DNA from 4 places in the Pseudoalteromonas sp. CNAT2-18.1 genome. Region 1 is predicted to be linked to each of the others. Evidence: predicted binding sites of a transcription regulator. Region 1 holds the regulator's gene; each other region holds the start of a gene.
The links. Region 1 encodes sigma-54, which starts transcription at its own class of promoters, with help from an activator protein. Its sites were predicted from a motif close to GTTGGCACGNNNNTNGNNT; they were not measured.

Region 1 (8,198 bases):
AAGACGACTTAGCACTGGGCAACATTGTCGGCTCGAATCTATTTAATATTCTCGCGGTCCTATCCATCGCCGGTATTTTAAATCCATCGGCTATCGACCCCTCTGCCGCTAACCGTGATGCATTAATTATGATTGCGGCAACGGTGGTACTTATTGCCATGAGTTTGAACTTTCGTGGCGCGCGGCGTATCAACAGAATCGAGGGCGGCTTTTTACTAGTCGCATTTTTTGCCTACCAAGGATATATTTTTAGTCAGTTAGCCTAGAGTAATAGTATGAGCCAAAGCTTTATTGCCACCGCACAACGGGTTTTAGAAATAGAACAAACCGCTTTGCAGGAGTTACATCAGTATTTAGACGCACAATTTATTCATGCGTGCGAGATGATCATGGCTTGTAGCGGCCGAGTCATCGTTATTGGCATGGGTAAATCAGGACATGTTGGTAATAAAATTGCCGCGACCCTAGCAAGTACCGGCACTCCAGCGTTTTTCGTACACCCAGGTGAGGCCAGCCATGGTGATTTAGGCATGATCACTGAAAATGACATCGTTATGCTCATTTCTAACTCTGGCGAAACGCACGAAATTGTGAGCATTATTCCGGTAATTAAACGTATTGGCGCGCCCATGATTGCCATGACCGGCAATCCTCAATCAAGTATGGCCACCTTAGCTGATGCTCATATTTGCATTAAAGTATCGCAAGAAGCCTGCCCACTGGGTTTAGCCCCCACCGCAAGCACGACAGCAACCTTGGCAATGGGCGATGCACTCGCTGTTGCTTTATTAGAAGCCAAAGGCTTTACCGCCGATGACTTTGCCCTCTCCCACCCCGGCGGTAGCTTAGGTAAACGTTTATTACTGACCTTGAATGATGTTATGCATAGCGGCGATGACGTGCCACGCAGTCACCAATCACAAAGCATTAAAGAAGCCTTGTTAGAAATCTCAAGCAAAGGCTTAGGAATGACCGCTGTTGTCGATGATAATGAGCGACTGGTAGGGTTATTTACCGATGGCGATTTACGCCGTGTATTGGAGCAGCGAGTGGATATTCACAACACCGCGCTGATTGAGGTAATGACTCCAAACTGCACCACAGCCGATGCTCATATGCTGGCGGCGGAAGCACTGAAAATTATGGAGCAAAAACGCATTAATGGACTCATTGTGACCGATCACGAGCAACGTCCCATTGGCGCGCTGAATACGCAAGACTTATTGCGCGCGGGGGTGATTTAGTGTTGTTTTCAGAATTATACCAAGCCATAGACGAAGACGCATGGCAACGTGCACAGCGCACTCGATTGTTAATTTGCGATATTGATGGCGTGTTTTCAGATGGCCGTATTTATTTAGGCAATCAAGGCGAGGAATTAAAGGCCTTTAATACCAAAGACGGGTTCGGCATTAAAGCGTTGCTCAATGCGGGTGTTGAAGTTGCTGTTATCACCGGGCGACAATCACAGATAGTACAAACGCGAATGCAAAGCCTGGGTGTCCCCCACATTTATCAAGGTAAAGAGAATAAGCTCGAAGCCTATGCACAGTTAAAGCGCACATTAAACCTAAGCGATGAGCAAATAGCCTACATTGGTGATGATGGCCCTGATTTACCGGTGATGGAGCAAGTCGGGTTCGCCGTAGCGGTTAACGACGCTCACCCACTGGTTAAGCGAATAGCCCATTACAGTACCTTGCTACCAGGGGGTTTTGGTGCTGTGCGTGAGCTCACAGATTTGCTGATGCTGGCCCAAGGACACAGCCTGGGAACACAGGGAAGTAGCACATGAACGCAGCGAGAGCGCTCATATCACTGCTATTTATCGTCGCGATGGCGTGGCTTTGGTACCCTTATTTTATGAAGTCGACAGATGATGGTGTCGCTCAGCAAGACCATATTGCCACACCCGACTATATCGCAACTGGGCTGAGTCAGACTAGTTATAACGATCAGGGTGAGTTAAGCCACACCGTTTATGCTGAGGAAATGGAGCTGTATCAAGAGCTCGGGTTTACGCATTTCACCAAGCCGGTATTTACCTTATATGGTGAAACAGAAAATTGGCAGGTAAACGCCGATGAAGCGACTTTATACAACAACAACATTTTGATCTTGGAAAATAACGTCACCGCCACCAACTTAAAAGAAGGGGCGATGATTGAGAAGGTCAGCGCTGAGGCCATTCAAGTTGATATAGATAGCCAGCGCATGGAGTCCGAGCAGGCTGTAGTATTAAGTGGCCCGAATATGAAGATCACCGGGCAAGGCTTGAAAGCAGACCTCAATACAGAGATAGTTGAATTAACAGAACATACGCGAACAATATATTATGACCAATAAAATCAGTGCATTAATTACATCCATCGCAATTGGCTTATGCTCTGCCAGCGCTACTGCTGAGCAAATCACCGCCAAGGAAGTGTTAATTGATGCCGACAAACAACAAGCACTGATCAAAGAAAATATCACTATTTTTGATAAGAACGTGCATATTGTTCACGGCAAACGGGAAATAAAAGCTGACCGCCTTGAGGCTCACCGTCGTCCAGAATTGGGTGATAACAAGCAATTGCTCGTAGCCACCGGCTCACCAGCTGTGTACACCGAAGTGATGGAAGATGGCACTGAGATTTCTGCACAGGCGCTGGAAATTCGTTATGACGTCGCCTCTGAGACCCTAAAAATTCAAGGTGATGCTAAGATTGCCATGGCCGACCAGCATATCGTTGCCGAAACTATAAGCTATGATATTGCCAAACAGCTGATCACCGCCGAAAAGGATGAAAACTCCAGCACACGAGTGCGCACAACATTAACACCACAAAGTGACGATACGCCGGAGAAAGAGCAATAATGGCGACTCTTAAAGCACAAAAATTAGCGAAAAGCTATAAAGGCCGGGAGGTCGTCAAAAGTGTGGGCTTAGAAGTGCAAGCAGGTAGTATCGTCGGCTTGCTCGGCCCTAATGGAGCCGGTAAGACAACTACTTTTTACATGATAGTTGGCTTGGTACCCAGTGATAAAGGCACCATCAGTATTGATGATGAGGATATCACTTTGATGCCGATGCACTCTCGTGCGCGCTTAGGTATTGGTTATTTACCGCAAGAATCATCTATTTTTCGAAAGCTGACAGTTTTTCAAAATTTGATGGCCATTCTAGAAACCCGCAAGGGCTTAAGCAAAGCAGAGCGTGAAAGCGAGCTTGAGGGCCTACTTGATGAGTTTAATATACAGCACATTCGAGACTCACAAGGAATGGCGTTATCTGGTGGCGAACGTCGCCGGGTAGAAATAGCGCGAGCATTGGCGGCAAACCCCAAGTTTATCTTGTTGGATGAACCTTTTGCTGGTGTCGACCCTATTTCAGTGTTAGATATAAAGAAAATCATAGAGCATCTGCGCAATCGTGGCATTGGTGTATTAATCACCGACCACAACGTGCGAGAGACCCTAGACGTATGTGAAACCGCATACATTGTTTCCCATGGCGAGCTCATTGCTTCTGGCACTCCAGAGCAAGTTCTTGCCGATCAAACGGTTCGCGACGTCTATTTGGGTGAGCAGTTTAGATTATAACGATTAAAGGATTGTTAGAGATACATGAGGCAATCATTACAGCTGCGCCTAGGCCAGCAATTAACAATGACCCCACAATTGCAGCAAGCGATTCGCCTGTTGCAGCTCAGTACTTTGGATCTCCAACAAGAAATTCAAGAGGCGTTGGACGCCAACCCATTACTTGAAGTTGAAGAAGACAATTACGCCGACAATAACGACAACCAAGAGCAAAAAGAGTCGACGTCCGACAACCAAAATAACGATACCGCCGAGACGGCCAGCGCCAGTAAGGATGAAGTTGAAAGTGCTGATGCCATGAACAACGAGTCCATCAGTGAAGACTTGCCCATGGATGTGTCTTGGGATGAGTATATTAGTGCGGCTCCCGTTGCCTCCTCTGGGCCTATGCCAGAAGATGAGTCTATCTACCAAGGCGAAACCACCGAGTCGTTACATGATTATTTAATGTGGCAGCTGCAATTAACACCTTTTAGTGCCACCGACGAGGCCATCGCCACAGCTATCATTGAAGCCATCAATGACAACGGCATTTTAACGGTCAGTTGTGAAGATCTGCTGGAAAGCTTGAATCATGATGAACAAGACGATGGTATCGAGCTCGATGAAATTGAAGCCGTTCTTAAGCGTATCCAACTCTTTGATCCAGTAGGAATTGGTGCGCGTTCTTTACAAGAGTGCTTGTTGATCCAGCTCAAGCAATTTGACCCACAAACCCCTTGGCTTGAAGAGACCAAAGAGGTAGTTTGTAACTATATTGATTTGCTTGGTAGTCGCGACTATCGCACCTTGATGAAAAAGACTAAGCTTAAAGAAGCGCAGTTAAAAGAGGTGATGACACTGATACACAGTTTAAATCCGACTCCTGCAGCCACGATTGTGCGAGAGCAGTCAGAGTATGTGATTCCAGACGTATCGGTGAAGAAAGTTAAAGGCCGCTGGGTGGTTGAATTAAACCCAGATAGTATGCCTAAGATCCGCGTTAACGATCACTATGCATCAATGTCGCGAAGCTGTAAGTCGCAAAGTGATAGTCAATTTATTCGCTCGCATTTACAAGAAGCGAAATGGTTTATAAAGAGCTTGGAACAACGCAATGATACGCTACTTAAAGTAACTAATTGCATTGTTCAACAACAACAGGCATTCTTTGAACATGGTGAAGAGGCAATGAAGCCAATGGTGCTTAATGACGTTGCCGAAATGGTGGAAATGCATGAGTCAACGATTTCCCGTGTGACCACCCAAAAGTATATGCATACACCACGGGGTATTTTTGAGCTGAAGTACTTTTTCTCCAGCCATGTTACAACCGAAAACGGAGGTGAATGCTCGTCCACAGCGATTCGAGCATTGATCAAAAAGCTAGTAGCTGCGGAGAATCCTGCTAAACCGTTGAGTGATAGCAAGATTGCCGACGTACTAGCCGAGCAAGGAATTAAAGTGGCTCGGCGCACGATTGCTAAATATCGTGAATCGCTAGCCATTCCACCGTCAAATCAGCGTAAAAGTTTGATATAGACGTTAGACAAGAAGGAAAATGCTTATGCAATTAAATCTTACCGGTCGTCACGTAGAAATCACTGATTCTCTTCGCAACTATGTGAATAGCAAATTTGCAAAATTAGAGCGTCACTTTGACCATATAAATAATGTGCATGTCATTCTTGATATTGAAAAACTAACACAAAAAGCAGAAGCTACTCTTCACGTTAACGGTGGTGAACTGTTCGCAACCGCAGAGCACCAGGATATGTATGCGGCGATCGACGGCTTAATTGATAAGCTCGACCGTCAAGTGATTAAACATAAAGAGAAATTATCTCGTCACTAACATGAACCTAGATTCACTCTTTACCAAGGACTGCAGCAAAGCTGCGGTCCTTTTTAATAGCAAAAAAAGAATGCTGGAGTACCTCTCTCAGGTGGCTCATCAGCACAGTCCTCACCTCAGCGAGCAATCGGTACTTGATGCTTTGCTAACCCGCGAAAAGCTGGGCAGTACTGGCATCGGCAAAGGCGTTGCTATTCCACATGGCCGTCTCGATGGTATCGACAGTACGATTGCCATTGTTGTAACCAATCGCGAAGCCATTAACTTTGATGCCATTGATAACCGTCCAGTGGATATCTTTGTCGCACTTTTAGTGCCGGCTAATGAGACTGAACAACACCTGAAGACCTTAGCGACAATTGCTGATAAACTAAAAGACAAACAACTGTGTAAACAACTGCGCTCGGCGAGCAGCGATCAAGAGCTTTATCAATTGATCGCCGACTAATGCGCGCCGTATTGGTTCATGGTGTGGTTTAAATGTGCGTCTTGGGGTAAAACAAGGAGTTGTCGGATGGAACTTATCATTGTCAGTGGTCGCTCGGGTTCTGGAAAATCAGTCGCGTTACGGGTGCTCGAAGACCTTGGATACTATTGCGTAGATAACATCCCAGTTATTTTACTCCCCTCCTTGGTGCGCAGTGTTTCAGCAAATTATGACAAAATTGCCGTCAGTATCGACGTGCGCAATTTGCCCAAAGAACAGCATGAATTTAACGACATTCTCGCTTACCTGCCTGAGTTTGCTAAGCCTTCGCTGTTTTACCTTGATAGTGACGAACAAACGTTGATAAAGCGTTTCTCTGAAACTCGTCGACTACACCCCTTATCCATGCAAAATATGACGTTGGATGTCGCTATTCGTGAAGAGAAGCAGCTTCTTGATGTACTCATCTCCCACGCCGACTTTATTATTGATACAACTGAGCTCAGTGTTCACCAGTTGGCGGAGATGATCCGTGAAAAAGTGCTGGGTAAAAAAGACAAGCAATTACTGATCACTTTTGAGTCTTTTGGGTTTAAACATGGCATTCCAAAAAATGCTGATTATGTGTTTGATGTGCGGTTTCTCCCCAATCCCCATTGGGAACCTGAACTAAAGGCGCTCACAGGGTTAGACCAACCCGTTCAAGATTATCTAGCCAGTCACTCAATCGTGCAAAAGTTCACTTGGCAGATCCAAACTTTTGTTCAAACTTGGTTACCCCACCTAGAGCGTAATAACCGTAGTTATTTAACCATTGCTATTGGCTGCACTGGGGGTCAACACCGCTCAGTGTACCTTGCCCAAACTTTGGGAGAGCGCTTTTTAGATACTTATCCGAACGTGAAAATTCGCCATCGAGAGCAGGAAAAATAGTGATGGTTGAAGGTACTTTTATTATTCAAAACAAGTTAGGCCTACATGCTCGTGCAGCCTCACAATTGGCGCAACTGGCGATGAATTTTGATGCCGAAATAATGTTATATCAAGGTGATAAGAGCGCACAGGCCGACAGTGTCTTGGCTTTACTGCTCCTTGAGAGCGGCAAAGGTAAGGAAGTGCGCGTGCAGTGTGAAGGCCCTGATGCCGACGCCGCGTTGGCAGCTATCGGGGCGCTCATTGCAGAAAAGTTCCACGAACAAGAATAACCCTTAGGCATTTACTTTTGCTATCATTGATTTAGTTAGGTTAAACTAATCAACGGCTTGTAAGCGCTTGCTTGCACGCTATTTCCCACCCCATTTTTTGTATTTAAGGGATGCCTATGCCAGAAGCCTATGAACAAGATTACCCGCTGCAACAACTTCAAGAAGTCACCGAAGCTCTTAATAGCGGCCAGTTTGTTCATGTACGCAGGCTTCTCGCCAAAACTGCGCCCTGTGATACCGCATTATTATTAGAATCATCGCCCCATAAGACACGTTCTAAACTATGGGCGCTCGTCGACCCTGATGTCCAAGGCGATGTACTTGAAGAGCTCTCTGAAGATGTACGCCTGAGCATTATCTCACGCATGGAGCCTGAGCATATCGCCGCAGCGACAGAGGACATGGACGATGATGACTTAGGGGAAGTATTACGAAGCTTACCAGAGCCCGTTTATAAAGACGTTATTGAGGCAATGGATATCCAAGATAGAGACCGTGCAACTACGGCTCTGTCTTACCAGGAGCGCTCAGCTGGGGCGCTGATGAATACCGATACAGTGACTATCCGTCCCGATGTCTCTGTTGATGTGGTGCTGCGCTACTTACGCCTCAAAGGCGAGTTACCTGAAGGCACCGATGAGCTCTACGTAGTCGATAAAAATAACTGCTTTTTAGGCTCAATGCCATTGAGCTCTTTGCTAACCACCATGCCAGATGCCATCGTGCGCGACATCATGGATGAAGAGTGTGAATCTATTCCAATCACCATGGATGAGTCTGAAGTGGCGCAGCTGTTCGAGCGCCACAACTGGATTTCGGCCCCTGTGGTCGACGATCAGGCGCACTTACTTGGGCGTATTACCATTGATGATATCGTCGATGTTATCCGTGAAGACGCTGAACACAGTTTACTGAGCTTAGCCGGTCTAGATGATGAAGAAGATACCTTTGCACCGGTATTTAAAAGTACTCAGCGGCGCTCCGTTTGGCTTGGAGTAAATTTATTGACCGCGATGCTGGCCGCATTTGTGGCGAGCTTTTTCGAAACCACCTTGGGTATCTTGCCATTTTTAGCCGTGCTCAATGGTATTGTGCCATCAATGGGGGGCGTGGCCGGCTCGCAAACGCTGACCTTGGTTATTCGAGG
Region 2 (8,198 bases), on a different contig from region 1:
TCGGCGACCGCTTTCAGGCGGGGTATAAAATAACGCTGCACTGCAATATAACCTACAAGCCAGCCTAAAATTGGCATCATTAAGCGCCAATCTGCCTGGCCAACAAAGAACAGCATGGCGGAAAAATACACCACAATATACACCGCGACATCAAGTAGCTTGATGACGGTTTCCCTTACCGCCAACGACGTTTGCATCACCTTAGTGGCAATGCGCCCGGCAAAGTCATCGGCATAAAAGCTCACACTTTGGCGCAGTAGGTAACGGTGCGCCAACCAGCGGATGGCCATGGGGTAATTACCGAGCAAGCTTTGATGGAGAACGGCTGAGTGAACAAACACTAAAATAGGCAACAGCACGATAGTGACCAGACCCATAAACCAAAGCGTATCGGTTTCGGTGCTTAACAGCTGTTCCGGGGTTGTCTGTCCAAGCCAGTCAACGAGTTGACCCATAAAGCTAAATAGCGAAACTTCAACAATGGCTAATAAGGCGGCGCTGATTGACATCACCGCCAGCGGCCAGCCCATGCCTTGGGTGTAATAACGGCAAAAAGCCCATAATCCCTTGGGTGGCGCGGTTGTTGTGCGCTCGGGAAAAGGGGCGGTTAGTTTTTCGAAAAAGGAAAGCATAGCACCACACATAACTAACTGATTTAAGGCGTCAGTGTAGCGATTTTGCGGCGTAAAACCTAGCGCAACAAGTGTGCTAATTTTGCACCACTGTGGTGACTATGCCGACACCTAGTTACGCGCTTTGCGCTTGCTCATTGAGCTCTGCAAGCATCATTTCGCGCATTTTAAACTTTTGTAATTTCCCGGTGACCGTCATCGGGTATTCCTCGACGATACGAATATACTTAGGCACTTTAAAATAGGCGAGTTGATCTTTTAGGTAGGCCCGAATTTGCGGCTCATCGATATCGCGGTTGTCCTTTGCTTTGAGCCACAAGCATACTTGCTCGCCAAATTTATCATCGGGGATACCAAAGACCGCCGCATCACTGACAGCGTCGTGCAAATACAGCACTTCTTCTATTTCGCGCGGATAAATGTTCTCGCCACCGCGAATGATCATATCTTTAATTCGGCCAACGATGGTCACGTAACCTTGCTCATCCATGACCCCTAAATCGCCAGAGTGTAGCCAGCCCTCAGCGTCGATAGTGGCGTTAGTTTTCGCTTCATCGCCCCAATAGCCTTGCATCACACAGTAGCCGCGAGCACAAATTTCACCCGGGCTACCAATGGCAGCGATTTTACCGCGTTCATCAATAATTTTAATTTCTGTGTGCGCCATTGCTCGGCCCACGGTTTGCACTTGCTTGTCAATTGGCGCGTCGGTTTGGGTAATATGGTTGATGGGGCTGCACTCGGTTTGCCCGTAGCCAATCACCACCTCGCGCATATGAAAATCACTGTGTACTTTGCGCATCAATTCTTGCGGGCAGGTGCTGCCAGCCATGACTCCGGTGCGCAAGGTACTGAGATCGTACTGCTGAAAGTCGGGGTGTTCTAATTGCGCAATAAACATCGTCGGTACGCCATGGAGCGCCGTACAGCGTTCTTGCTCAACGCAGTTTAGGGTGCTGACTGCATCGAATGAGGGGGCTGGAAATATCGCACAGGCGCCGCTGGCCAAACACACTAGATTGCCCAGCACCATGCCAAAGCAATGGTACAGGGGCACCGGAATACACAGTCTGTCTTTATCATTAAAGTGCATCGCTTGGGCAACCAGCAAACCATTATTCAAAATATTGCGGTGCGAGAGCGTGGCGCCTTTGGGGTTTCCGGTTGTGCCCGAGGTAAATTGAATATTAATGGCGTCGTCAGGTCGAAGTTGCGCTTCAATAACCCGCATTTGCTGGTAGTGCGCATCCTCGCCCAGTTGTTGAACCGACTTAAATGATGTCATGCCGGCAAAAGGTTGCTCGGAGAGAATAATTACCTGCTCTAGAGTGGGCAGCGCTTGCAGGGTGGTTTTGCTACCGTCTTTTAATTCCGGTGCAAGCTGGTAGATCATGTCAACGTAGTTTGATGCTTTAAATTGCTCGGCCATCACCAAATACTTTACACCCACGTTGTTAATGGCAAAGGCCAACTCATGAGGGCGATAGGCGGGGTTAATGCACACCATAATGGCGCCAATTTTGGCGCTTGCGAATTGCACTAAGGACCATTCAATATTGTTGGGTGACCAAATGCCAACCCGATCCCCTGGCTGCACACCTAGAGCGAGTAAGCCCGCAGCGAGGCGCTCTATTTCCCGTAAATACTGGCGGTAAGTCCAACGGATCCCTTGATGGCGAACGACAATCGCCTCATTGTCAGGGTGTTTGTCGACAATATAATCAAGATGCTCGGCGATGGTTCGCTCGCTAAGCGGCGTTGAAAATGAGCCGTGGTACTGGCTCAATGTTAACGGTAGTGAAGGGGAGTGATTGTCTTGTTGTTGCGGCATTGACTGCCTCCTTGCCCGGATAGATGTTGTCATTTTAGGTTCTTCAACACCTAATCAAGCACAGACTGTCGACACTTTCCATTATTTTGAGGTGGTTTCTGTTGGAATTAGACTAAAGGTTTAGTTTTTGTCGACATAAAAAAGCGGGCCATGGGCCCGCTACATCGTCTTGGGGAGAGAAATAATTTAGCTCGTTGCTTCTTGCAGTGCCTTCATTTTATCGTGGCAAATTTGCATGCGTTCACGAAGCTGAGAAAGAACTTGTGCGCACTGAGGTGGCTGCGACTCTTCTAGTGCATCGTCGAACTCTTCAAGCACTTTATCTTCAACCTCTTCAAGGTGTTTGATGTACGTATGCTCTTCGTTGCTCTTAATCGCGCTCATCACCTTAGTGTAGGTTTTACGTACATCAACCAGGGTGTCTGAGCCGGTTTCAATTTCGCCTTGCTCTTCAATGGCAAAGGGTTGCAAGTCGGTCACCGCTTTGTGCTTTTCATCGATCATGTTTTGGAACACGGTACGTACATCATTACTATCAATGTTGTCTTTGGCATCGGAGTAAAAATCAATGCCACCCTTTAGTACTTTGATAATGTCTGTGATTTTCTCTGAACGTTGCATTGTCATAATTGTGCTCCTTCAATTTTGAATTCGATTTAATAGGAGCAATGCTTGTGCCAAATCGAGGGAATACATAAAAAACATTATTAAACAGTGTTTTATCTTTATCTTCGAACGCTTGAAATGTGTAAACCAACACCTTTTTCATGGGCAACTGTGAAAGCTTTTCAATTACAGGCGGTAAAAACGTCATAGTCGTACAGCCAACAAAGCGTATTATTTTTTACCTTTCACAGTGCGCCAGATGAAGATGTGCTGCGTAGTAGCTATTATCGGAAAAAGAAGGAAGAAGAATGGATTGTAACGTTGCCCCAAGCACAACCTACCACGAGTGTAATACCCTTACGACAACGCGTCGTAAACGGGGAAAAGGATTTGAATACTTCCATCTTGATAAGGAAAAGGTAACCAGTCGTGCTTACTTAAAACGAATGCGAGAGTTGGTTGTGCCTCCTATGTGGCGTGATGTACGTATTAGCGCTTGCCAGTACAATAAGGTGCAGGCCGTTGGCGTTGATGGCAAAGGAAAGCGACAATACATTTACCACGCCCATTGGCAATTGGCGCAACAGCAAAAAAAATTTGCCAAGTTAGGTGAATTCGCTGCTCAGCTTCCAGATGCGCGAGGGCACTGTTTATCCTTATTGGCAGAACCTGATTGGACGAAAGACAAAGTGTGCGCGCTTGGGTGCGCAATCTTAGACCTTACCGCGATTCGTGTAGGCAATAATAATTATTACAAAGCCAATGAAACTTGTGGGTTAACCACGCTTCGACGCAAGCATGTGGATATTAAAGACGACCATGTACAATTTAGCTTTAAAGGTAAACACGCAAGACACCGAGAGGTGCGCATTGACGATACTGAGCTTGCTGAATTAGTGGCTTCAAGTGCAGAGCAACAAGGGTATAGCTTGCTACGTTATTATCAACAAGGCCAATGGCATGACCTGCAAAGTGATGATATTAACGAATTTATCCACTGTGTTTTTGGCGGCCACTTTAGTGCCAAAGATTATCGTACCTGGGCGGGGACGCGAATGGCGGTACGCTTTGCCCACGTAGCCGCAGAGCAGGTACAGGCGCACCCAAGGCGCAAATTTAAGTCTCAACTGGTTAAACTCGTCGCCAAGCAGTTAGGCAATACCGCGAACATTTGCGAACAGTATTATATTCACCCGAAGGTGTTAGAACACCTCAGCGAACACTATGAAAATGAACACCCGTTTGCGCATTTTGACGCGACACCGCGCTCTTTAACCGGGGAGTTAGACATGGATGAGAGGCATGCGTTAGCGATTATTACCGGGCGATGACGTAACAGGCCATTTCTGCGGCCTGTTACTATCGGGGGGATTACTGCTTAGCGTAAGTGCGCAGCATAATATCGACATACGCCGTCATAAAGGCTTGCTCTTGAAACTTCTTCAGTCCCGTATCAGCGAACTCAATAGGTAATGGGTTGCGCTTAAGCTGTTCTTTCATCTCTGTGGCACTAATAATGTGCACATCTAAGTTAGTTATCAGCTGCAGTGCCGCTTCCATTTTAAAGCCAACCGCGCCGCCAGCGAACTTTCCTTTATGAGGTCGCGCTTTGATGGCGATAGCATCCACTTGGTAATCTTCCATCAGCTTTTTAAAGTCGCGATGAAACTTTTGGATTTCTTCAGTATTGTTGGCATCGCTTAAAACAAAACGTGTTTGGCGCACATCACGGATGTCAAACACATCATTTTCTTTACTTAGAAGGCATAGTAAAACTTCACTGCCTTTTATTTCTACGCCGCAAGTATGCATAGTCAAATATCACCTTTTTTATCAATGGCATTAGTATATCAGAAGCGCATACAAAATTTGTTAAGAAAATTAGCCTACGAGCCTTGTATTTACCTCTATAGCGCGCCAAAATAGCGCCTTGCTCACGCTTTGTGGGCGGCAGTATCATCGCAATGCTTGTTGGTATAAGCGTTGATTAGACTTATTAAATAGACAAATAAATACACGTGGCGCGGCGTAGGTGTCACCACTGTACAAGGATTAAACATGCCAGTAATTACTCTTCCTGACGGCAGTCAGCGTTCATTTGAAAACCCTGTATCCACGTTAGACGTAGCACAAGACATCGGCCCAGGCCTTGCCAAAGCGACCATCGCTGGGCGTGTTAACGGTGAGCGTGTTGACGCCTGTGATTTAATCAGCGAAGACGCACGGTTAGAGATCATCACCGCAAAAGATGAAGACGGTTTAGAAATTATCCGTCACTCCTGTGCGCACCTTATCGGTCACGCCATTAAGCAATTGTATCCTGATGCAAAAATGGCCATTGGTCCAACTATCGACAACGGCTTTTATTATGATGTTGATATGGAGCATTCGCTGACGCAAGAAGATTTAGAAGCGCTTGAAAAGCGTATGAAAGAACTTGCGAAAACCAAATATGACGTGGTTAAGAAGACCGTGAGCTGGCAACAGGCCCGCGACACGTTTGAACAACGTGGCGAACCTTATAAAGTTGAAATCTTGGACGAGAATATCGCTAAAGATGACCGTCCTGGTTTATACCACCACGAAGAGTACGTGGATATGTGTCGTGGCCCACACGTACCGAATATGAGCTTTTGTCAGCACTTTAAATTGATGAAAGTAGCAGGTGCATACTGGCGTGGCGACTCTGACAATAAAATGTTGCAGCGTATTTATGGCACCGCATGGGGTGATAAAAAGCAACTTAAAGGCTACTTGCAGCGCTTAGAAGAAGCGGAAAAGCGCGATCACCGTAAAATTGGTAAAGCCCTAGATTTATGGCACTGGCAAGAAGAAGCGCCAGGTATGGTGTTTTGGCACAATGATGGTTGGAGCATTTACCGCGAGCTCGAAGAGTTTGTTCGCGAAAAACTGCGCGAATATGACTATGAAGAGGTGAAAGGGCCGCTAATGATGGACCGTGGACTGTGGGAAAAATCAGGCCACTGGGACAAATACGGCGATGCCATGTTCACCACGGAGTCAGAGAAACGTGAGTACGCTATTAAACCAATGAACTGTCCTGGTCACGTGCAGATTTTCAACCAAGGTTTGAAATCTTACCGTGATTTGCCTTTGCGTATGGCCGAATTTGGTTGTTGTCACCGTAACGAGCCATCGGGTGCGTTGCACGGCTTGATGCGCGTACGTGGCTTTACTCAAGATGATGCTCATGTTTTCTGTACAGAAGAGCAAATCTTGCAAGAGGTGACGGCGTGTATCGATATGGTTTACGACACTTATTCGACCTTTGGTTTTGAAAAGATTGTTGTAAAGCTTTCTACACGCCCAGAAAAGCGCATCGGTGAAGATGAGTTGTGGGATAAAGCCGAGAAAGCCTTGGCGCAAGCATTGAGCGATAAAGACATTGAATTCGAATACCTACCAGGTGAAGGTGCCTTCTATGGCCCGAAAATTGAATTTACTTTGTATGATTGCTTAGAGCGAGCGTGGCAGTGTGGTACAGTACAGCTAGACTTTATGTTACCAGGACGTCTTGGCGCAACTTATGTGGCTGAGAACAATGAGCGTCGCACTCCGGTGATGATTCACCGTGCTATTCTGGGTTCAATCGAACGCTTTATCGGTATTTTGACCGAAGAATACGCAGGGCTGTTCCCAACCTGGCTTGCTCCTAAGCAGGTGGTGATTATGAATATCACTGACAAACAGTCTGATTATGTGCACGAAGTTGTACAAAAATTGAATAAACTGGGTATTCGCGCCGCAGCCGACTTGAGAAATGAGAAAATTGGCTTTAAAATTCGCGAACATACTTTAAAACGTATTCCTTACTTGCTAGTTGTTGGTGACAAAGAAGTAGAGCAGCAAGAAGTGGCAGTAAGAACACGTACAGGTGAAGACCTAGGTAAATTTAAAGTCGATGACTTTATCACTAAAATCACAAATGAAATTAAAACAAGACAGTAATTTGTGATCGAAAGGGTGTATCAAACAGTATCGAATACACCCTTTTAGTTTTTAATATTCTTGGAGGAACGTACCATTAGAGGCGGAAAAAAGGGCCAACAACAGGTCCAAAAAAATCGTATTAACGAAGATATTACGGCAAAAGAAGTTCGACTAATTGACTTTGAAGGTGAACAAGCAGGCATCGTGTCCCTGAGTGAAGCTCAGTCAATGGCGGATGAGGCGGGTGTCGATCTAGTAGAGATCAGCCCAAATGCTGAACCCCCCGTTTGTAAGGTAATGGACTACGGTAAGTTCCTTTTTGAAAAAAGCAAAGCGCAAAAAGAACAGAAGAAGAAGCAAAAGCAAATTCAGGTTAAGGAAGTTAAGTTCCGCCCTGGTACAGACATTGGTGACTACCAAGTTAAGCTTCGCAATCTAACCAAGTTCTTAGAAGCTGGCGATAAGGCAAAAGTAACGATCCGTTTCCGTGGTCGTGAAATGGCCCACCAAGAAATTGGTATCGAGCTTTTGAATCGCATTAAAGATGATCTGCAAGAGTTGGCACAGGTCGAGTCATTCCCGAAAAAAGTGGAAGGCCGCCAAATGATCATGATGCTAGCGCCGGTGGCTAAAAAATAGTATACTCCGCGCGTTTAACGAATTAGTGCAGGTTTACAAGCCACGTGACTTATTTTCTAAGGCAGTGGCACCTGTATCTATCCGGTTGAAGTAGGGCGCTTTTTTAAGCGCTCTCACCGGTTTTGGGAGTAAGTTGGGCCAAAAAAGTGTTTGTGAACTCAAACCGCCTGCTTGCTAAATTTAAGCAATATCAATTGGAGTTATTGCAATGGCTTATAAGCTAAAAACACACCGTGGCGCCGCTAAGCGCTTCAAGAAAACTGCTTCTGGTGGTTTCAAGCGTAAACAAGCGCACCTTCGTCACATTCTGACCAAGAAAACCTCTAAGCGTAAGCTTCACCTACGTCCTAAGCTAATGGTTCACAAGAACGATCACGGCTTAGTTTCTCGTATGTTACCATTCGCTTAATAGGGGTATAGAATAATGGCAAGAGTAAAACGCGGTACTATCGCGCGCGCACGTCACAAGAAAGTTTTAAAGCAAGCTAAAGGTTACTACGGTGCACGTTCACGTGTTTACCGCGTAGCTTTCCAAGCGG
Region 3 (8,198 bases), on a different contig from region 1:
GATGCGCATTGGCAGCAAATGCAGCAGCAACCACTGGCGGCACGCGGTCTTCTTTATGCTATAGCTGTGGCGGTTATACTGCTGCTGGTGTGGGCCGCCTACGCACAACTAGATGAAGTGACACGCGGCGAAGGGCGGGTGATCCCCTCGCAAAAACTGCAAATTGTGCAATCTTATGACGGAGGCATGGTCGAGCAAATTCTCGTCAAGGAGGGGCAAGTTGTTGAACAAGGGGACCTCCTCGTCAAGGTCGACCCGACTCGGTTTGTCTCCAGCCTGCGTGAAAGCCGCGCCCAATATTTAGGGTTAAGCGCTGAAGTGGCTCGCTTACAAGCACTCACCGCCCATACTGAACTGGTATTTAGCGATGAATTAAAGCAACAGGCGCCTAATGCGATTAAGTATGAGCAAGCCCAATATCGCAGTAACAAGCAGGAATTGACCCAGCAAATTCGTATTCACCAACGGCAATTAGAACAGCGACGCCAAGACTATAATGAAACAGCAGCAGCCATTGAGCAGTACCGCGCCAGCTTAGCACTAAATCAACGAGAACTGAGGGTAACACGACCATTACTGCAATCTGGGGCCGTCTCTGAAGTCGACATAATCCGCTTGGAGCGACAGGCTGTGGACTTACAAGGTGAGATAAAGCGCGCCCAAGCGGCATTAAAGCGAACCCAGGCGGCGATTGAAGAAGCGCAAAGTAAAATTGACGAGGTCGAACTGACCATGGTGAACCGCTGGCGCGACCAACTCTCCGACTCGATGCTGCGCCTCGACGCCTTGCGGGAAACACAAACGGGGCTTGCTGATAAGGTTACACAAACAGATATTCGCTCGCCAGTTCGTGGCACTGTGCAACGCCTATTGGTCAATACCGTGGGCGCTGTGTTACAACCTGGCAGTGACTTGGTGGAGATCATCCCCCTTGATGATCAACTGCTTGTCGAGGCCAAAGTTGCGCCACAAGACATTGCCTTTTTACGCCCAGGACAGCCGGCGATGATCAAACTCACAGCCTATGACTTTACTATTTATGGCGGGTTGGAAGCCCAAGTCACTCACATCAGTGCCGATACTGTCACCGATGAGCGCGATAACACCTATTACTTAGTGCAATTAAAAACATCGCGCGGCTCATTGAGCGAGCAACTCACGATTATCCCAGGAATGACAACCCAAGTGGATATTATCACCGGGCAAAAAACGGTATTAGACTATTTGCTAAAACCCATTCTTAAAGCCACTTCTCAGGCGATGACGGAGCGTTAGCCATGGATCTGTTTATAACCGAACAAGGGCTCATATCCAGCCATTGGCAGCGCCTAGGTGAGCCAATAGAAGTGCTTTATGCTCTGCCCGAGCAAATACCCGATGCTCGTGTTGCTTGGGTACTCACTGGCATGCCCGATTGGCAGAAGATCATCGGCCAATTACATGCTCGTCATATCGCAATTATTTTGATGACCCGTAATCCCTGTGTCAGTGAATTACAACAAGGGTTTAGCTTAGGTGCGCGCGGCTATGTTGAACTGTTCGCCACTACGGCTGTACTTAAACAGGCGCGTGACGCGATTGAAAACAATGCTCTGTGGCTTCCTGGCTGCTTGCTAAGCAACCTTATTGGTGCGCTTTCCATCGCCGATAAGGCCTGTTCACCTACTTCTGCGGATTTAAGTAAACTGAGCGAGCGTGAATGTGAGGTCGCCAAGCTCGTGGCTCAAGGACAAACCAACAAGGCTATCGCGGCACGACTTTATATTTCTGAGCGTACTGTTAAACAGCATTTAAGCTCGACATTTGCAAAGCTACAGGTTAAAGACCGACTGCAATTAGCGTTGCATGTCAACGGTGCTGGGCAAGGGCATTAATGCCCCTGCTGAGTTTGAATACGGGCACTTACTCCCAACTCTTTGAGTAATTCAACAGCAATGTCTTGAGCCAATTCCTCCACCACGACCATCACTCCCAAAGGGCGCACTTGTGCACAAATATGCCTCACTAACTGTTGGGTGGCCTCATCATTACTGATGTTGTGCACCAAGGTGTTATCAAGCTTTATAATATCTAACCCCAACTGTTCTAAGCCATCAACTTGGTTCAGTGCTTGACCTGCATCCGTTAAACCTAATTGGCAACCCACTAATTTTGCCTCTCGGCAGAACTCTTTCACTTGTTCAGCCATGTTGATTAAACATGATTCAGAAAACTCCAAGGTTAGGCGCGATGCTAGCAGCCGCTCACTCGATATCAATGCAAGAATACTGGTATAAGCGATTTCATCTTCTAGAGTCGCTTCACTGAGTTTGATAGCAAGAGGCTGAGCGTAATGCAGCCATAACTTCTCATTGAAAAATGTTTTCACCGTTTTCCAGTCCAGCTGCGCATCCAATTGTTGCTCACTGAGCAGACGTTGATAGTAGCGTCGCGAATGGACCTTGTTACCCACTTTCAAATATAAACCGACTTCACTTTGCACGCAGCTATCGTCAAAATTCAGTACGTCTGTGAGCTTTAATTCAAACTGCTCTTTTTCAAGCGCTTGCGTTAAGGATTGCCCAGTCACCTCCGCTACTTGGTGGTGCTCGGTTGCAGCATCGGCGTACATATCTACGCCGGAAGCGGTAGCCATTGCCAACAACCGTTGACCTTGCTGCAAAGCCTCTTCACCGCTTTGCTTTTCTTCAATATAGGTAATACTGTGCCTCAGCTCTATCAGCCCATTATAGGTATCGCTAAATTCACTACAGCATTGCGTCAGCGTCCGTGAGCTATCCTCTGCAGCCATTACCTCATTGAGTCGAAGAGCAAAGTCACAATGACTGATACGCCCAAGTTGCCAGTCATGAAGGTTATCTTGCTGAGTTTCTGCATACCTAATCAGTAACTGCGCCAGCTCTTTCTCCAACCTATAAAACTGTTCCGGGTTTAAGCTCCCCCGCAGTTGCTCGTAATTTGCTAAACGCATTAGTATCAACACTTGCTGATGATGACTAACTTGCTTTAACTCTTGCTCCATACGCGACAGGAAGTACCGACCATTGGCCAGCCCTGTTGTTGTATCGTGCTGGGCTAGGTATTGTGCGCGGGCAATACGCTCGTTCCCTTCGCGCAGAATGCCACCAAAGCGCTCTGCCAGATGATTCATCGCCTCTGTCACCTCAGCTAATTCAGCCGTATTGGGAACTGTAAGTTGCTTAAATTGCTTTTTTGAGAACCCTTGGGCTTGAGCGACCACTCGCTCTAAAGGCTTCAGTACCCAACGTAAAATGAGTGAAGCAGCAATACAGCTCAATAACGCAACGATAGCAAAACCACTGGCTAAATTGAGCACATTGTCCCATAAAGCTTCTAATGCATATCTTTGCTGACTCTGAATATACAAGGTGCCGTATTGCTGCCAACCATTGCTTATTTGTGCAACGCCGGCGTCGACCTCAAAAGCAAACATCTGTGCAAACCAACTAGGTACTGAAGCATGTTCGTGCTGTGCAAGCGAACGCTCAACCACAACTTCCCCCTGTGTATCGACTAATTTAATCTGCTGATAGTGGCCGGTATCAAAGGCTGCTGAGACGAAAAGCTCAACGGTCACTGGGTCTTTGTCCATCTGACTGAGCGCAAGCGCTAAAGTTGTGGCATTATCGGCGTTTTTCAAATAAAGCTCTTCGGTGAAGCTAGATTTAACATTGTACCCGCTAATGAGTACGCTGCTGATCAACCCACTCAAAGCAATAACCACAATCACCAGCCACAGTTGTACCACCAGAGATATACGGTGCGCCCCACTGGACGCTGTAGATGCTTGCTTTATCACCACCTAACTCCTTGCTGTTCCATTTTCTTTAAAACCGAATGCCAGCGAGATAATCTCGCCCGAGGGTCGGCCACACTGTGAGTTGACGTTGCAGTCCACAGACCTTCACTGTTAAAGCTGAAAACCGGATATAAATCAGTGCGCTTCGCTGCTGGCAAAATAGCACTTGTGAGCGAGTCGAGAATGATGGGTTGGCTACTGGGGGTCGGGTAATAACCCAACACCATATGCGCTTGAAACTCTCGGCTGCGAGGGCCGCCTATTTGCGCTTTAACATAGATAAGCCGCAGCTTATTATCAGCGATGCCTAGCATCCTCAATGACGCGTATTTCGCTATGGCGTAGTCTTCACAATCGCCCAGCCCCTGACCTAAGGTTTCTAATGGCGTTGCCCAATAATCTTGTTGTTTGTAGAGAAGTTGGTCGGTGCGGTAGCGCACTTGCGTGGCAAAAAACTGATTGACCAGTTGCACTTTGCGGGTTTCGGTTTCAGCACTCAAGCTAGCTAGTAATTGCTGCCAGCGCTGCGCCACCAGTAAACGTTGAGTACCGTATTGGTTGCGCATAAGCGTTTGAAACAAGCCGCTGTCCATAGTTGCGCCAGCGTGAATGCCACTCATGAGCAATGTCATGGCGAACACTAAACCTAGCCCCAGCGACCGTATTTTGTTTATAATTTTCGCACTGCTCACTACGTCCTAAAGGCCTACATAGTTTCTGCGCACCGCTTAGGACGCAATGGGTTTAATTTATTAAAGCATAGCAGTGATTTTCAGTTCTGCAGCACCCGATGTTAGCCGTAAATGCAGTATAAAGAGGTGCTTAGAATAAGTTTGATATTAGAAATTAAAGCAAAAATGCAGCTATAGAAAGGCAAGAAAAGATAAAGCCCAAGCGCACTGGCGTACACTTGGGGCAATGTTGTATATCAGCAAGCACCTCAGTAGTAAGTGACCTTTTTTACCTTGCGAGGTTTACTCTGAGTAATGTAAAGATCGTGTACTAGCTTCATATCCAGCTCTAATTCAGTCGCATAACTATCGCCAACAACATAACTGCGTTTAACTCGAGCCCCTCGTATCACCCCTTGAACCCGCGCTTGCAGTACATCATCTCCAGCAATGGCATTGGCAACGGTGGTTTGCCCTTGCATTTGTTGGCCATAAACCTGCTCCGCCAACTCCCGATAGGCTTCTATCTTTGAAGCTTTCATCGCCATCAGCGATTTTTGCTGAGCGCTTTCACCGGGCTGCGGGGCGATAGGTGCATAACCAATCGCCCGTAAAATCGGATAATTGTCAGGCTGCTCTATGGCGTATTCAACGTGCTTATCAAACACGCTGCTGCAACCGAGCATGCTCCATGTGCTGATCAGCAGTATCATCATTCGTAGCATGTTTTGCTCCACACTGATTGTCTCTAAACCTATGCTCAGTAGTATGCACGATAAATGCCACTATTACAGGGGAGTTGGTATGTTCTTTGCTATCTTTGTTACAAAAACATTTTTAGGTGGGATAACTATGCGATATTTGGCATCTGTGTGCGCACTGATGATTGCACTAATAAGCCCGAGTGTCAGCGCCCAATGGTTGCAAACCACAGGGGTTGCGACTTTAGAGGATGGAGATACCGAAACAGCACGCGCCAACGCGGTCAGTGACGCTATAAAACAGGCGTTATTATATTCAGGGCTGGAGCTATCCAGTGTGCAGACCTTGACTAACGGCGTGCTCACTCAGGATCACCTTTCTTTGCAAGCACATGGTCAAGTACAACAAATGCAGCTTCTCGAAGAGCAACAAAGTGATGGCATGATAAGTGTCACCATGCAAATTGAAGTGTTAGACAACCCACAGCAATGCCCTGAACAAGACTTTATTAGCCACTTTGCTCTCACACGCACGGCATTGGATAATCCACAGCAAGCTCGTTATGGTCAAATATTTGACGTAGCCCCTGCTTTTACTAAGCAGCTCTACGCAATTATGAGCCAAACGCAATTAGCTATGCTGCCTATTCCTTATTTTAAAGAAGCGGTGGATGTTAGCCCCTTCTTTACACAGCAATTTCAGTATGATGAAAACGTACTGGAATATATTCGCGACAAAAGTAACAGTCAGTACGTGTTACTCTCGCAAATCACCGATATTTCCACCGGCAAGCAATTGAATAATGATTATGCATTTTGGCAGGATGAAAGCTATAACCGCTATTTTAATGTAGAGTTTGCGTTATTCGATGCCTTGAGTTTTGAAAAAATATGGCAAAAAGCCTATCAAACTCAAGGGCCTTGGCAGTTTGAAAAAACCGCTCGTATCGATGTAAACAGTGGCACTTTTTGGCAAAGCCAATACGGACGAGCCATTACTGCGCTTAGTGAGAAAGTGATGTTTGACCTTAACAATGAGCTGCGCTGCCTACCCACCCGTGGATTAATTCAGCATATTGATGGTGACCAAGTAGTTGTCAACTTAGGTAAAGCCAACGGCTTAGTGATGGGTCAGCAACTCACTTTGGCGCATAGCAGCAACCTCACCACCTATGCAGGCAAACATTTGCCACGTCAGGTAACCACCTTACACCGTGTAGAAGTGAATCAGCTTTACCAACACAGTGCCATTGCCACTAATATTGGTAAACGGCCACTGGCGAATATTCAACTCAACGACTTAGTGTTGCTGAGCCAATAGCCTAGGCTCAGCACTTTCCTGCGTACCATTTAAAAACAAGATACGTTCAACGTTCGATTTTAACAATCAAAGTCATCAATTCTTACTGATATACAAATCAATTCGCTTTTGTCACACTGTACCCAACACATCGAAAGGAGATTATCAGTATGACAACATTAAACAACAGCGAAGGCCAACGAATTCCTCAGGTGACATTTGCAGTGCGTAAAGGCGAGCAATGGCAACAACTTACCTCAGACGATATCTTTTCAGGTAAGACGGTCGTGGTTTTCTCATTGCCCGGTGCGTTTACACCAACCTGCTCGTCAACACACTTACCACGCTACAACGAGCTTGCCGGTGTACTAAAACAAAATGGCGTAGATGACATTGTCTGCGTGTCGGTAAACGATACATTTGTGATGAATGCGTGGGCTGAGCACCAAGAAGCCGACAATATTACCTTACTCCCTGACGGTAACGGCGAGTTCACTGACGGCATGGGCATGCTGGTCGACAAGAATGACCTAGGTTTTGGTAAACGTAGCTGGCGCTACTCCATGCTCGTGAAAGACGGCGTGGTCGAGAAGATGTTTATCGAGCCGCAAAAACCAGGCGACCCTTTTGAGGTATCGGATGCAGATACTATGCTTGATTATATTAACCCCAAACAAAGTAAGCCACAGCCAGTAAGCATTATTACAAAGCCGGGATGCCCGTTTTGTACCAAAGCGAAAGCAATGCTTACGCAGCACGGTCTTGCTTTTGAGGAAATTGTGTTGGGTAGTCAAGCGTCGCTTACCAGCTTAAAAGCAATGTCCGGTAGAGATACGGTACCGCAAGTATTTATTGGTGGGCAACATATAGGTGGCTCTGATGATTTAGCGAGATACTTCGAATAACCCCCATCAGATCCTAGAAGGGTTACTATATGCGTAACCCTCTTTTCTAGTAAATAAACACCCAAATCGTGCTTCTAAGAAGTATCACGACAAACAATTTACTTCGACATACGCGTGACAGCTTCCTCATCCATTATCGAAAAAGCGCTATTTACTTTTTGCTTATGGCATCGTGTTCTTTGGTTTGTTTTTGACCAAGCTCGATGTTACCCTAGTCGAAACGGACTATAACTTATTGATAAATGGAATTATCGCATGACTCTCCAATTAGCAGACTATGAAATTAATATACGCTCATTTCACCCAGAGAAAACATTCGGTTGGTCAGGCCTCATGTTTGAAGGGGACAATCGTGGGTTTTCTCTAAAGCCGAGTGGTACTGAAGGTGTAACATCTCGCATTTGGCATAAGTTTTACCTCTCGACTAAAGAAAATAAAGTACACTCAAAAGAAACTGTTTCAGATCCATCAAAAGCTCCTTGGGAGAGAGCAAAAAGAGTTTATAATGGTGAATTGGCACCAAAAGGACGCACTTTTCTTACAAGCAGAGTTTTTCCCAATAAACACATTTACCAGTATAGGATGGAAGGTCAATATGGTGGTGTTAACCACGCTATGCCAGGCTCCCCTGAGATACAAGAAGCTCTAGATTTCTCCTATGTTCCGACCTTAAATGTTAAATACAAAATCGTTATAGATATTGACAGGCAAAACGGTCACATGGACATTGTAACTTATATTACTGGCGATGGTTTTCCAAATTGCGAGGCTTTTATTGTAGGCCCTGGTGGACAAGCCGTT
Region 4 (8,198 bases), on a different contig from region 1:
GCTCCCGTGCAGCCAGCCAAAGCGCTCGCGATTGGCGCGCTCGCCCGTGGCAGTTAACAAGCAGGCATTAATTGAACAGGTTTTCGATGGTTTACATCAGCCCGGTGTGATCCCGCTGGGGATCGCCAACCCGGTGGCGGTGAGTGCCACCGATAAAGTACTGAGCCGAACTATGCGCAAGGTCATGAACGCAGCTGGCGATCAAGCAATTAACTATGGCCCACTGGATGGCTTTGCGCCGTTAAAAAAAGAGATCATTGGTCGATATTTAGATTTTGCCATCGGTGTGAATAGTGACGAGCTCGTTATTACCAATGGCGCGCAAGAAGCATTAAACATTGCGCTGCAATGTGTTACGCAAATGGGTGATATTGTCGCTATCGAATCGCCCTGTTACTTCGGCATCATTGAGATGATTGAAAGCTTGGGGCTGAAAGCCATAGAGATCCCAATGTGTCCGGAAGAAGGTGTCTGTGCAGATGATTTGGCGCGTGCCTTCGCAGAGCACGACATCAAAGCCTGTATTTTCTCTACTACAATTAGCAACCCCTTGGGCTCGCAAATGTCCGATGAGCGCCGCCAGCAACTGGTGCGCATGATTGAGGAACGAGGGGCGGTGCTTATTGAGGATGATGTGTATGGTGAATTGGCGTATGAACATAGTCATGCTAAACCGGCGCAATACTTTTCTCGCAAAGGGCAAGTGATCACCTGCTCGTCGCTGTCTAAAACAGCGGCGCCGAGTTATCGCGTCGGGTGGATGATTGCCGGTAAGTATGCAGCGCAAGCGCGGCGCTTAAAGCGGGCGATTAGCTGTTCATCATCATTGATGAATCAGTGGACCCTGTATGAGTTTATGAGTAGTGGCGATTACGACAAAAACTTACGTACACTACGCCAGCGCCTAGCCTTGAACAAGGAGCGCATGCGGGCGCTGGTGTTACAGCATTTTCCGGAAAAAACGCGGATGACTAATCCCAAGGGCGGCTGTGTCTTGTGGCTGCAGTTACCAAGCCAATACGATGTGATTGAACTTTTTCATTTGGCGTTGGACGCGGGGATCAGCATTACACCGGGCTCAATATTTAGCGCTACCGATAAATACCGTCAATGTGTGCGCCTGAGTTATGGTATTCCTTGGAGCGATAAAGTGGAAGTGGCAGTAGCGCGGTTGGGAGCGCTCTGCCAGCAAGTGCGAAAGGGGTGATTATTCCGACTATTTAGTAATTAAAAGCTGGAAGTCACTTAGTTCTGGGACCATGCTCACCAGTTGGGCCTCTTGCTCGGCCAACTCTGAGAATGAATGGCACAGGGCATCTGCGCGCTGCTCTATATTGGCGGCTTGAAGCTCAACACGCTGTTCAATTTGCTCACCCATGCGTTCCATGCGCTGCTCGAACTCGTCCATGTCGCCACCTGAGCTGACCATTTGTGAGCCCAGCGCCATCAGCACGCTGCCTATTGATTGCACCATCGCCTGTTCAACGGCTTGTTCAAAGTTTTCATCGAATTGTTGCTCAATATCTTCACCTAGCTCATCAAAGCTTTGTTTGCCCATCACAAACTCGCCATTTTGATAAAAGCTATGCTCGATATTGTTGCCAATATTATCCACGACCTGCTGTAACGCATCATTATGCTCAATGCCAAATGCTGTACTTACTTCCTCAATGGCCACACCGGCTATTTTCACGCCATCAAGGGCAATCTGAGCAACTTCAGGGACGTAACTACGCAGTTGCTGAGAGTAGTTATCCAGTGCTTGCTGCTGAGCCGCAGTCAGAGGCATAACTTCACCATCAACGAGCAGCTGCTGACCATCGTATACCATGTGTTGATTATCGACATTGGTGATTTGTATGCGTTCTGGGTTGATACGAATATCACTTTTAAACTCAATATCGCACTGTTGTGAACCAAATGAGAGGTTACCTGGCTTTTGCTCGTGTGCCAGTGCGCTTGTAGTTACCGTCATGGATGCAAAAAGAAGGGCTGCTGTCGTTTTCATTGTAATTATTCCCGTTGATTGTTGTTACGAGAGATACATTACAAATTCGGTGCCAAAATTATTACTCCATAATAAACAATAGGTTATGGATTTATGGTGAGCTGGCTTTTGCTAGAGATTTAAAAAAAAGCTAACTTTTAGTCGTTTTTAACAAGGTGTTAGTGAAAGTCGCACATTGATGATCAACGTCAATAAAAGATATTTGTTGAAACGATAAAAAAATCTCACTTTCCAGTTTTGCCATTTGCAGCTATTTATTCATTTTAAGGGCGTAGGCTCTTGGTCGTGGTGAAGCTAAGCTTGAGCCGCGCACAATGATTGTAATTAACTGGAGTGTATTGTGGGTAAAACATATTCCTATGATGCGTTAGATGACGAATTTGTTGAAGATGAATACGAAGCGATGGGGCGTAACCAACATGACCGTCGTAAGCGCAAGGTCAAAAAGAAGCTTGATGATTATCTAGAGCAGCGTAAGCTGCGGAAAAATCTCGGCTACGATGATTTTGACGATTACCTCAACGAGTAAAGTTAGGAAGGGGCGAAAGCCCCTTTTTTGTTTTCAGCGCAGCAGAAAATAAGCAGCCATCCCTACTAAGGTAGTGAGATAGATACTTTTACTGCGATAAGCAACAATAATGGCCAGTACGGCGGCCAGTAAATAAGGATTGCGATAACTAATATGCCACTGCCCCTCAGGAAGGAGGACAATGGGCACCCAAATAGCGGTCAGTACCGCCGGCGCACTGAAGCTTAAAAAGCGCTGCAATTTGGGCCCGACCCGAAAGGGTAAGGCGCGATGTAAAAACAGGTAACGGCTGGCAAAGGTGATACATGCCATAAGCACTATGGTCGTCAGTATCATTGGCTATCCTTACTGACCATGTAGCCCACCGTCATACCACTTAGGGCGCTAAGTACCAACCAGAGTTCCAGTCCCCAAGCTTTGAAAGTGGCGGCGCAAATCCCGGTGATCACCACGCAGGCTAAGGTTGCTTTGTTTTTTATGGTGGGCACAACCAAGGCAATAAAAGTAGTGGCGATGGCAAAGTCTAAGCCTAAATTGGTTAAATCGGGTAATAGTTGGCCTGCCAAGATGCCCAATAGAGTCCATATATTCCAGGCCACATAAAAGCTAAAGCCAGCGCTGAGCGCATAAATAAGGCGTGTTTTCGTTTGATATGCCTTGCGGTGGTGGGAAAAGGCGAATAGCTCGTCGGTTAACACGAAGCTGACGGGCAAGCGCCAGCGCAGCGGTTGGCTAATCACTTTTTGGCGTACTGCCAGACCATAGAGAAAGTGGCGAGAGCTAATAATGAAGGTCGTAAACAGCAGTGTCAGCAGTGGCGTATGATCAGCGATAAGCTCGATGGCCACCAGTTGCGCCGAGCCGGCAAAGACCAACAACGACATCAATTGTGTTTCCCAGGCGCTGAAGCCGTTTTGCATCGCTAACGAGCCACACAATAGCCCCCAAGGTAAAACCGCTAAGTTTAACGGTAACATATCGAGCTGACCTTTGATAAAGGCCAGTCGATGTAAGCGGATTCGGTTTTTAGCGTTTGTAACAGCAGACATAAGCAAAGTTTTTTACGATCAAGCACGCAGCATGACACAGAGTTTGGCATAATCGCAATATTGCCAAGTTAAGGAGTCAAAAATGAAAGTTTGGGATGGGTTTATACGCTTTTTTCATTGGAGTTTAGTGCTGTGTATTGCTGGCCTCTATTTCTCTGCGGAGGAGGGCGCGATGGAGTTACACTTTGTGCTCGCCTACATTACCTTAGCATTGCTTGCAACTCGCTTGTTATGGGGGCTTTTTGGTAGCGAAAGTGCTCGTTTGCGCAAGTTATTACACTCACCCAAAGCCGTGTTTAGGGCGCTCAAACAAAGCGAACAAGTGGCCGGGCATAATGCGGCGGGCAGCTATATGGTGTTGCTATTTTTTGCACTGTTATTGGTGCAACTGCTCAGCGGATTGATGACCACAGACGACATTCTTACCGATGGTCCTTTAGTCCAATATGTATCTTACGATTGGGTTGAGTGGGCCTCGTCCGTGCACCATCAAAACTTTGACTTTATCCTAGCCGCCATTGCTTTGCATATTGCTGCTATTGTGATTTATGCATTGAAAGGTAAAAGACTGGTACCAGCGATGATCACCGGTCGCAATAATGCATTGCAAGAAACAGCGGTAGTCAAACCTGCTTGGCCCGCGTTCGTCGTTTTTGCAGCTATACTGGCTGCGTTGTTATGTACTTGGGGTTACGAGCCACTCGTAAGTCTTATTTAAAACATACTTTGTTACATATTCATAGTGACCCATTGAGCGGGCATAGCCCGCCTTCCAACTTACTTATAATAATTTTACATTAATTTAATCTTGCTCCTCTTTTTGTTTTCATTATAGTTGCAATTGAACAACAACAATAATGATGTCTTTCAGAGGAAAATTATGGCTTCAAATAAACTCAAATTGAGTGCATTAGCACTGGGCGTGTCGTCTGCCTTGCTTAGCACTCAAGTCGCAGCTTCAGAATTAGAACCACAGAATAAAATTTTTACACCGCAACATCAAAGCAAAATTGAGCGCCAACTTGGCGACATTAAAAAACAGAACAAACGTGCTGTATCTTGGCTTATTGAGCTTAACAGTGAGCCGATGTTTTCAGTAAGCAAAGATCAGCAAGCCACGCAAAGTGCGCAAATCTCGCAAGCGCAAGAGCGTGTATTAAGTAATATCCAAAGTGCCGATTTAAATCTCAATGTGATCACACGCACCACTAAGCTGGTTAATGCGCTTGTCGTTAACGGCGATGAGTCTGAAGTGAGAAAAGTGCTGGCACACGAGGATGTGAAAGAAATCTACCCGGTTTACGACTACGAGCTTAATGTGGCTGATAGCGCTGATTACATCAAAGCAACGCCCTTAGTTGAGAGCCAAATCGCGACTGGTGAAGGAGTTCGAGTGGCAGTGCTTGATACCGGCATTGATTATACCCACGCAGTATTTGGTGGTGAGGGTACGCAAGCAGCTTATGACGCAGCCACTGCCGATCCCACGACGGTAACTTGGCCGCAAGGTATTGTTAAAGGTGGCTATGACTACTTTAATAATGATGCCGATCCGATTGACTTCGGCACAAGTCACGGTACACATGTTTCACACTCGGTAACGGGGATTGCACCTAATGTAGAATTGTTTGTGTATTCAGTGTGTGGCGGTGGTTGTCCAGGGCTTGCACAATTACTGGCGCTAGAATCAGCGATGGACCCCAATGGCGACATGGATATTGAAGACCGCGTCGATGTAGTTAACATGTCTTTAGGTGGCGACTACGGTGACCTTGCGGAAGATGCGGTAGGCTTATTTATTAATCGCGCCGCCAAGTTAGGTACAAGTGTGGTTATCTCTGCCGGCAACGATGGTGCATATCCATTTATCGTTGGTGGCCCAAGCACCACTGAAAATGCACTTTCTGTGGGAGCCATGACTCACCCAACGGATGAGACTCGTGTGGCTGAAGGCACAGTGGCAGGCGAAGAAGCTGTTATTCAGGGCGCCAATTTTGGCCCAGGTGCGTTCAGCTTTAGCAGCGATGACATTGAGCTGGTTTATCCAGATGCCAACCAAACCGCTTGTGAGCCTTTTGCTGAAGGTGTTGATTTTACAGGCAAGGCTGTAGTGGTGGACCGTGGTGGCTGTAACTTCACTGATAAAGTACTGGCTGCCCAAACTAATGGTGCTGCTTTTGTTATTATCGCCAATAACGTTGATGATGGCACGCCTGCGCCTATGGGCGGATTTGACGAAGCAGTGAGTATTCCATCAGTGGGGGTTACTTTTGCCACTGGGGCGCAATTAAAAGGCGGCGCTAGCTTCAATATTTCCTCTGAGTTAGTGGCAACACCTGGTGCAATGGCCGATTTCACCTCTCGTGGACCTTCGGTCAGCGGCCTATTAAAACCTGAGATTACTGCCCCCGGTGTTAATATCATGACCGCCGAGCCTGGCACAGGCACAGGGCTTTCAGGAGCAACAGGCACGTCATTCTCAGGCCCAATTACTGCTGGTGCTATCAGTATGCTTAAAGAGGCTTTACCAGAGCGCAACGCGATGGAACTTAAAGCAACCTTGATGAACGCAGCAAACCTTGATGTTACCGTCACCCCACGTGCGCTTGATGAGAACGCAGCAATGGCACCGATTAGCGCCATTGGCTCTGGTTTGGTTGACGTAGAAAAGGCTGCCAACCTACCGGTAGCGGCGTGGGCAAAAGACACGCATCAAGCTGCGCTGTCATTCGGGCTGCAAAGCTTAAGTGAAACAACCACGATGACTAAAACCGTGGTAGTTAAAAACTTCTCAAGCAGTGCTAAGACATATGAGCTCAGTTTAGAGCAGCGTTTTGCAGACGATGTTGAACGCGGTAGCTTAATGGCTGAGTATCCCACTTCAGTGACTATTCCGGCGGGCCAATCCGTCGAGTTTGAAGTGGCAATGACTATTGACCCCACAACATTACCAGAGTGGCAGCTAAGTGGCAGCAATATTGACACCTTAGCAGCGACTGAGTTGCTGACTGACTCAGAGCTAGATGGTGCGTTGGTCTTTAGTGAAGGCGGTGAGCAGGCCTTGCACTTGGTTTATCATGTGCTTCCACGTGCTGCGGCAAAACCTGTGATCAGCGCCGAAAAAGGTGAGCAAGGTGTCGTTTATACATTGCACAACCAAGGTGCTGCGGAGCTCACACCGGTGATTGTTGAAAATACAGTAACAGACACAGTGGGTGATGGTGGTCGTTTAGATATTGTAGCTGGCAGTGTCGAGACATTGGCTGTACCAGCCTCGTTCTGTGAATCAGGATATGGCGTATTTACAACTTTGGTTGTTGACCAGCCTGTAGCCCACGCTGATATGGGTGGCTTCGCCGCAGATTTTGATATGGATGGTGATGGCCGCTGGGATGTCACAGCCCACTCGCTAAACTACTCACTGTTTGGCGGCGCGACACCTACACCTATTACCTTTACAACGCCTTATGGTCAATTAAGCGGTAATCTGAGCAACTTGTACTTCGACAGTGCGACTAACTACGTAACACTGCAAAACTGTATTGGTGATTATGGTCTGACTGCGGCGGACTTGGGCAATGTCAATGCTACGGTACGTTTCAGAACCGCACCTGATAATTTCCCAACAGGTGGCAGTAACGCCGTTGATACTGCTCAAGGTAACTATAACTTCGCACCTGCACAAATTGTGGCAATGGCAGTAGATGATCAGGGTGATGAAGTACAGAGTATTGCTCCTGGGGAAAGTGCACAGTTCTTATTTGCTGATGCTAACTTCACTATTCTATCTACCAATGGTGCCAAAGCCGTTGTCACCTCACCGCGCAATGATATGCAAGTGGCGCCTAGTTTGGCCGATGCGCAGTTCTCGGTAGATGAAAACACCGAACAAGGTACGGTTATTGGTACACTTACCGCTGAGCGAAATGCGACCTTTGCTGGCGCTATTTCAGAGTTTATTGTTGTGAGCTCAAGCTCGACCGCCGTTGATATCAACAGCGATGGTGAGGTCGTTGTGGCCAATGCCGAACAGCTTGATTACGACAGTGGCCTTGAACAGGTAATGTTTGAAGTTGTTGCCACAGATACCAGCGGCAATATTTCTAACACGGCAACGGTGATGGTCAATGTCACTAACCTAGCTGATGAAGCATCTGAGCAACCAGAACCACAGCCTCAAGTTCCTGTGAAGAAGAGCACTAGCTCGGGCTCATTAGGGTGGCTAGCGCTACTGATGGCACCACTCATGTGGTTGCGTCGTCGTCGCAGCTAATTCGTTGAGCTATGGACATAAAAACGGCGCCTGAAGGCGCCGTTTTTTATAGGTGTTCCAACATGGTAATCAGCTTGAGCTTCATACTGGTTGATACCGCCATGAGCGGGTTTGTTTAGTCTTTAAATGACTTGTGGCAATCTTTACAGCCTTTCGCCCAGTTTTTAAAAGCAGGAGCGATTTGCTTCTTATCACCACTTTTAGCAGCAACAGCAAGTTCTTGGGCATATTGCGCAAAGGAGTTGGCTTTTTTATCAAAGGTGGCCTTGTCTTCCCAGATGGCTGCTAAGGCATCGGTATTACCCTGATCTGAGCCCGCAGTGAACGCTTCCCAAGGCA

Region 2: MHM94_RS04575 (PA2169 family four-helix-bundle protein) is a predicted target of sigma-54. The motif match lies at 3,127-3,145, and genes of this name have one in related genera.
Region 3: MHM94_RS10105 (flagellar assembly protein T N-terminal domain-containing protein) is a predicted target of sigma-54. The motif match lies at 5,290-5,308, and genes of this name have one in related genera.
Region 4: MHM94_RS16260 (YggN family protein) is a predicted target of sigma-54. The motif match lies at 2,047-2,065, and genes of this name have one in related genera.

What each region holds. Positions count from the first base shown of each region.
Region 1 covers NZ_JAKRFR010000005.1:323,657-331,854, forward strand. The annotation lists gene MHM94_RS13075 (calcium/sodium antiporter) at 1-266, shown strand, start outside; gene MHM94_RS13080 (KpsF/GutQ family sugar-phosphate isomerase) at 276-1,244, shown strand; gene kdsC (3-deoxy-manno-octulosonate-8-phosphatase KdsC) at 1,244-1,795, shown strand; gene lptC (LPS export ABC transporter periplasmic protein LptC) at 1,792-2,346, shown strand; gene lptA (lipopolysaccharide transport periplasmic protein LptA) at 2,336-2,860, shown strand; gene lptB (LPS export ABC transporter ATP-binding protein) at 2,860-3,585, shown strand; gene MHM94_RS13105 (RNA polymerase factor sigma-54) at 3,610-5,106, shown strand; gene hpf (ribosome hibernation promoting factor) at 5,132-5,419, shown strand; gene ptsN (PTS IIA-like nitrogen regulatory protein PtsN) at 5,421-5,867, shown strand; gene rapZ (RNase adapter RapZ) at 5,934-6,779, shown strand; gene MHM94_RS13125 (HPr family phosphocarrier protein) at 6,779-7,051, shown strand; gene mgtE (magnesium transporter) at 7,168-8,198, shown strand, end outside.
Region 2 covers NZ_JAKRFR010000002.1:262,496-270,693, forward strand. The annotation lists gene MHM94_RS04565 (ABC transporter ATP-binding protein) at 1-632, opposite strand, end outside; gene MHM94_RS04570 (AMP-binding protein) at 748-2,463, opposite strand; gene MHM94_RS04575 (PA2169 family four-helix-bundle protein) at 2,650-3,090, opposite strand; gene MHM94_RS04580 (DNA topoisomerase IB) at 3,378-4,400, shown strand; gene MHM94_RS04585 (DUF3010 family protein) at 4,441-4,881, opposite strand; gene thrS (threonine--tRNA ligase) at 5,128-7,038, shown strand; gene infC (translation initiation factor IF-3) at 7,099-7,659, shown strand; gene rpmI (50S ribosomal protein L35) at 7,868-8,068, shown strand; gene rplT (50S ribosomal protein L20) at 8,084-8,198, shown strand, end outside.
Region 3 covers NZ_JAKRFR010000004.1:174,005-182,202, reverse strand. The annotation lists gene MHM94_RS10130 (HlyD family type I secretion periplasmic adaptor subunit) at 1-1,275, shown strand, start outside; gene MHM94_RS10125 (response regulator transcription factor) at 1,278-1,874, shown strand; gene MHM94_RS10120 (LapD/MoxY N-terminal periplasmic domain-containing protein) at 1,871-3,820, opposite strand; gene MHM94_RS10115 (transglutaminase-like cysteine peptidase) at 3,817-4,452, opposite strand; gene MHM94_RS10110 (LPP20 family lipoprotein) at 4,761-5,216, opposite strand; gene MHM94_RS10105 (flagellar assembly protein T N-terminal domain-containing protein) at 5,344-6,513, shown strand; gene MHM94_RS10100 (glutathione peroxidase) at 6,663-7,397, shown strand; gene MHM94_RS10095 (hypothetical protein) at 7,653-8,198, shown strand, end outside.
Region 4 covers NZ_JAKRFR010000007.1:135,070-143,267, forward strand. The annotation lists gene MHM94_RS16255 (PLP-dependent aminotransferase family protein) at 1-1,207, shown strand, start outside; gene MHM94_RS16260 (YggN family protein) at 1,217-2,008, opposite strand; gene MHM94_RS16265 (hypothetical protein) at 2,349-2,537, shown strand; gene MHM94_RS16270 (AzlD domain-containing protein) at 2,571-2,870, opposite strand; gene MHM94_RS16275 (AzlC family ABC transporter permease) at 2,870-3,556, opposite strand; gene MHM94_RS16280 (cytochrome b/b6 domain-containing protein) at 3,669-4,304, shown strand; gene MHM94_RS16285 (S8 family serine peptidase) at 4,467-7,859, shown strand; gene MHM94_RS16290 (cytochrome c) at 7,975-8,198, opposite strand, start outside.